One region of the Abyssisolibacter fermentans genome, then DNA from elsewhere that is predicted to be linked to it. Evidence: riboswitches for the same ligand, from Rfam matches in the RefSeq annotation. Region 1 holds a riboswitch; the other holds the start of a gene.
What was found. A riboswitch is a leader RNA that binds a small molecule or an ion and turns the genes downstream of it on or off. The one in region 1 is predicted to bind lysine.
Positions count from the first base shown of each region.

Region 2: linked by a shared signal. The riboswitch ahead of AYC61_RS16055 (aspartate kinase) and the one ahead of AYC61_RS07980 (transporter substrate-binding domain-containing protein) in region 1 are both predicted to bind lysine.

Region 1 covers NZ_LOHE01000050.1:9,762-12,984, reverse strand. Annotated here, with positions in the region: gene AYC61_RS07990 (amino acid ABC transporter ATP-binding protein) at 1-162, opposite strand, end outside; gene AYC61_RS07985 (amino acid ABC transporter permease) at 185-958, opposite strand; gene AYC61_RS07980 (transporter substrate-binding domain-containing protein) at 1,017-1,802, opposite strand; lysine riboswitch at 2,005-2,187, opposite strand; gene AYC61_RS21565 (hypothetical protein) at 2,407-2,553, opposite strand; gene AYC61_RS07975 (ABC-F family ATP-binding cassette domain-containing protein) at 3,049-3,223, shown strand, end outside.
Region 2 covers NZ_LOHE01000080.1:75,932-79,154, reverse strand. Annotated here, with positions in the region: gene AYC61_RS16060 (aspartate-semialdehyde dehydrogenase) at 1-162, opposite strand, end outside; gene AYC61_RS16055 (aspartate kinase) at 281-1,483, opposite strand; lysine riboswitch at 1,712-1,878, opposite strand; gene AYC61_RS22115 (hypothetical protein) at 1,991-2,116, opposite strand; gene AYC61_RS16050 (pyrimidine-nucleoside phosphorylase) at 2,462-3,223, opposite strand, start outside.

The DNA.
Region 1 (3,223 bases):
TTCCAAAAGATTTATACAGCGAAGAAGAGTTGATTTACCCGACCCAGACGAACCTATAATAGAAATTACTTCTCCTTTATTCACTGAAAAATCAATATCTCTTAATACTTCATGTGAGCCAAAAGACTTGCTTAAATGTCGTATATCTATTATCTTTTCCATACTTAACCTCCTTTGTTTAAAATTAATTACCTTTATTCTCCGTCTTGTGCAACATATCTTCAGGCGTTTCTACTTGCATTTGATTACCGCACATAATATAATGATCTTCTCCATCTATTTTCTTTTCGATATAACGTAAAATTCTTGTTATAGTAAAAGTCATTATAAAATATAAAATACAAGCAACAAAGAATGATTCAAAATATCTAAAATTGTTTCCTGCAATTGATTTCGTTTGGAAATATAATTCTGTTACTGAAATTACGTTAAGCACTGAAGTATCTTTTATATTTATAACAAATTCATTTCCTGTTGCTGGCAGTATATTTCTTATTACTTGTGGCAGTACAACGTTCATCATAGTTTGTATATGATTCATTCCTATCGCGTGAGCTGCTTCAAATTGCCCCTTATCAATGGAAACAATACCTCCACGAACAATTTCTGACATATATGCTCCTGTATTAACAGATACAATAAAAATTGCCGCTGCTAGTTTATTCATATGAATATCGAATGCTAAAGCAGATCCATAGTAAATTACCATAGCTTGAACTATCATAGGTGTTCCTCTAAAGAACTCTATATAAATTGAAAAAATAATATTAGCAAATTTAAGAATTATTCTCTTTAAACCTTTTTCAGGCATTGGTGTAGTACGAACCACACCTACTAATAAACCAATTATAGAGCCTAAAACAGTACCGATAATAGAAATCAAGAGTGTTACGCCAGCTCCACGAATAAACATTGGCCAGTTTTCTGTTATAATTCTTGATATCCAATCTAAACTCATAGCTTACCTCCTTTATTACGATAAAACCGGTTGCATCAAAAATGCACCCGGTTTAAAATTAATTAACTGCTGGTTGATTCTTAACTGCATCGTCCATTATACTTTTTTGTTCTTCTACAGAAATACCTTTTAATATCTCATTTATTTTTTTAGTTAATTCACTGCCTTTTTTAACTCCTACAGCTATTGCAGTATCATCCTCAGATGTAACAAATCCATCACTAAATTCAATCATTTTGAAATTCTCATTTGCTGTTTCTGCACTTACTCCTTCTGGACGCTCTGAAATATATCCATCAATCATTCCAGATTCAAGAGCAACTCTCATAGCTGGGAAATTATCCATAGCTTGCTCTTTAACTACACCTTCTATTTGATCAATTACAGAATAATGGAATGTGTTTAATTGAGCAGTTATCTTTGCTCCTTCAAAATCTTGAATAGAAGTAGCTCCTTCATACTTTCCACCATTCTTAACAATCATAACTAAATCTGATTTATAATAGTTATCTGTAAAATCTATTGTTTCTTTACGTTTTTCTGTTGGTGACATTCCAGCAACAATAGCATCAATCTTGCCAGATAATAATGCTGGTACAAGTCCATCCCATTCAACCTTAACAATCACTAATTCTTTTCCTAAACCTTTAGCGATTTTCTTTGCCATCTCTACATCATATCCACCTGCGTATTCTGCAGCACCATCAATTTTAACAGCACCATTTGAATCGCCTGTTTGTGTCCAGTTAAAAGGAGCATATCCTGCTTCAAGACCTACTCTAAACACTTCACTTTTTTGGCTCTCTGTATCTGTATTGCTAGATCCACATCCTGCTAATGGCATAACTAATAGTGCCATTATAATCATTAATACTATTCCTTTTTTCATTCTAAATCTCTCCTTTTTATTATTTAGTTAAATACCTACGTTTCGTATGTGTTGCACTGTGTTGTCAAGTTGTTATAGAGATTTAGGCAAACAAAAAAGACATGAAGTAAGCTCATGTCCCTATATACATAGTTCCCCATATAGCCTCTTCTTTCTCAAATGAGATAGTACAACTCAATAAACCGAGATATTTATTGAGACAGTCCTACAGCTATTAACCGTAGACCCAGCAAATAATACTTGAGGGTATTATAAGCTTCGGCGATATTTCCTATCCCTTAGTATCAAAGCTCCTCAAACTCCACTAAGGTCTGTTAAACGTCGCGCCTCTACCTCACTTCAAAAGCGAGGTCTTATTAAATTATGTTTTATATATTATAATATTATTTGACATTTGTCAATATTTTTTGCTAAATTTCTCTTTTTTATAAATTGCAATATTAAATGTCGCATTAAATTTGTTAAGTTATTCCATGTTTAATTTTGTAAATAGTATATGCTGATACTACCATACATAAATGCTATTAAGAATATAATACACTCACCGCTCTACATTCAACTATCTTAATTGTAGTGCAAATATTAATACTAAAATAAGGCATATAGGAACAGCAACAGCAATAAATAAGCTTTGATTTTCTAATCCTTTTAGAATTTTTTGTATACTTCTCCTCAAGCCAATAGGTGCATGTATATAAATTTTCATCTTGACATATAAGTTTTAAATATGTTAATATTAGGTTATTATTATATTATTAATTTAAGGAGTTGAGAGTTTTAATGTACAGATATGATGTTCTTACAATTGATTTAATTTAACTAAGGCGGGACTATGCCCTTTTTTAGCTAAATCAATTTGATAAGAATTTTCATAAATAGTACACTTGCTCTTTTTTTGTTGTCTAAAAATATGATTTAAACACAATAAAAGTTTTATTAAACATATTATCTAATATAAATACATTAAGAGTATTTTAGTGTATAAGTGTAAAATTCTTATTATTTGATTGATTTGCAATTTAAGTTAAATCAATTTAAGAATTTTCATTAAGTACATTAAATACTCTTTTTCTATTTTATAATAATATAATTATAATTTAAGTATTAAGGAAAGGGAATTTTATGTTCTCTTTCTTTTTTTATGTATGAAAGTCTAAAAATAAGAATTAGACTCTTTACTCTTAATTAGGAGATGATATAAATGATTTTACAGTTGAACGATATAGGTATAAGTTTTGGAGGAGAAACTTTGCTTAATAAAATAAATATGAAAATAGAGAAAGCAGAAAAAATAGGATTAATTGGCGTTAATGGTGCTGGTAAATCTACAATATTAAGAATAATATCAGGTGAACTTCTACCAGAAACAGGTCAAA
Region 2 (3,223 bases), on a different contig from region 1:
TGTATACTCTTCACCGTTAAACATTATCTTGCTGCCTTTTGACTTTGCTGAAGCGAAAAAGTATATATTATTAACTGGAAAATCTCTTTCTTCTAAAACTTTAATAAAAGTTCTTCCAACCATTCCTGTAGCGCCAACTATTGCAATATTTGCTTTTTTCATTTTAACAACCTCCATATATTCAACTTAAATCTATAATATATAATAATAACATCTATTTATGTGTAACGGGGTAAATTTCCTTGAATTAATAATGATTTTTTCCTTTACCGTGTTACTTCTATAAATTAAATGCTCTTGCTAAGCTGTTTACTGCTCTAAGCATATCACTTTTATTTAATGCATAAGAAACACTTATTTCTGATGTTGTTACTTGCTTAAACTCAATATTATTTTCGGAAAAAGCTTTAAAAATATTAGCTGCTACACCTGATTGATTCATCATACCAACACCTACTAAAGAAATCTTAATAAGATCTTCATCTATAGTATATTCAACATCATTCATATTAGCACTATATGTGGTTAATACTTTTTCTACATTAAACCTATCATCTGCATTACATGTAAATGATACACTAACCATCCCTTTCTTTGGTGCTGTTTGACTTATCATGTCTATATTAATATGATTTTCTGCAAGTATTTCAAACAATCTAGATATATTTTGTGGCTTGTAGTATATATTATCAACTGTAATCATTAAAATACCTTCGCAAACTGATAAACCTGTTACTCCTTTCTCTTCCATATTATCCAACTCCCTTATATAAGTTCCTGCTATTTCTCCTGTATTAAAGGCAACCATTATTGGAACATTATAATTTTTACCTAACTGTACAGCTCTTGTTTCTAAAACTCCAGCTCCTAAACTGGACATCTCCATCATTTCTTCGTAAGATATTGTTTCTAACTTTTTAGCTTTCTGATACACTCTTGGGTCAACAGTATATATACCATCTACATCTGTATAAATCTCACAAGAACATTTTAACATTGCTGCTAATGCAACTGCCGTAGTATCTGAGCCACCTCTACCAAGCGTAGTAATTTCACCACTTTCATTTATTCCTTGAAATCCAGCAACAACAACTACATAATCTTGATCTAAGTACTTTTCAAGTTTTTGTGTGTTTATCTCAGTTATCACATTTTTAGTATGAGCTCCCTTTGTTTTTATATCAGCTTGAAATCCCGTAAGCGATATAGCCTTATATCCTTCTTCTTCGATTGCCATTGATAAAAGTGCTATTGACTGCTGTTCACCAGTTGAAATTAACACATCCATTTCTCTAGAATTAGGTACATTTGAGATTTGTTTAGCCATTTTTATTAATTTATCTGTAGTTTTACCCATAGCTGATACAACTACTACAACATTTTTTCCTTGTTTTTTTTGTTTAATAACTCTCCTAGCTACAGCTTTAATTTTCTCAATGGTACCAACTGATGTTCCTCCATACTTCATTACTACCCTTTCCATATCATCACCGCTTTCGTTATCTTTAGTGATTTAAATCGTTACATTATGACCTGTATGTTATTTATCACATATACCAAAATACTCGTTATATATTTCATCACTCATTTATACTTTTCACATTATAATAACTAAAAGCTAACTTTTATTTTCTTTAAAGTAAAAGAAAAAAGCCTCGAGTAAAAGAACTCAAGACTTTTGCATACACAAATAACCTATTCTCTTACCCTAATGTGAAACAGCACTCCTATAGAAAACTGGGTGATTCTCAATAGACAGTACCATATTTATTCAACATAGTCCCAACATACAAAATACCAAACATCTTGTACGTTTCGGCAGTAACCCCTTTCTTGCTTAAAGCAATACTAATGACTCCTGCGGCCTCTGTAACACATTACTATTTAATTCGTTTAATACACTATAACAGTATAATAATATATTGTCAATAGATTTTATTAAATATTTTGAATAATCTAAAATAAAGAAACTGATTAACTACAAATAACTTTAAGCATAATTTGGAATATAATAAGTATGGTTAAAATCCTCATATGAACAACAAACACATAAGCAACCATTTGTTCCTCTACCAATGACATTAGTAGTTACTACTTTTTTAGTTAACTTCCTCATTTAATCACTACCTTTCATATTTATTTTTAATAAAAAAACTTATTTTAATTATTATATCATGAATTGTTTGTTATATGTGTTATTTTTTTTATTATTTGTAATTTTTTTATATTATCGTTTCTATTTTAATTAATTTTCACAAATTTCAAAACCGTTTTCAGAAATTATGCAATCATAAATAGTTTCTATAATTTATTGAGACGAGCAAATAACACTTTTAACTTTAAAAGTATAATTTTTTAATTATCACAGTAGTACGATTTATAGATATTGATAGACCTTTACATTCGATAATATGTAGTTTTTTTTACCTACTAAAAAATTAGGTTATTCAACCTAATTTTTTTAATATCTTATTATTTTGTTTTTTGTTACAATTCCCTTTATAAGCTTATTTGGCTTAACTTTGTCATTTGATATTTTGTATGCATCTAGTATCATTCTTTCTGCTTCTCTTGCTTTATCCATATCATTTGCATGTATGATTGCTATTATTTCGCCTTTTTCAACTTCTGCTCCTACTTTTTTGTTTAAATATATTCCTACTGTTAAATCTATTTGAGATTCTTTTGTCTCTCTACCTGCACCTAAAATTAATGCCGCTCTGCCTATATCATCAGCTTTGATATGATTAACATAACCTTTATCCTTTGCTTTAACTTTGTATATATATTTTGCTTGTTCAAAAGCATCTAAATCATCTATATACTTTGTATCTCCACCTTGTGCTTTAATAAATTCTCTAAGCTTTCTTAAACCAGCACCTGTTTCAATAGTTTGCTCAATCATGTTTCTTGCAGCTTCAGTATCATTTGCAACACCACCAAGCAACAGCATATATGTACCTAAAGTTATACATAATTTTGTTAAATCTTCAGGTCCACTTCCCTTCAATGTATCAATAGCTTCTTTTACTTCTAAAATATTGCCTACAGCATTACCTAATGGTTGATCCATATCAGATATTACAGCTATAGTATTTCTTCCTAAAGCACTTCCTATATCAACCATAGCTTTACCTAATTCAAATGCACTTTCATCATCTTTCATAAATGCTCCACTACCTGACTTTACATCTAGTACTATAGCATCTGCTCCAGATGCAAT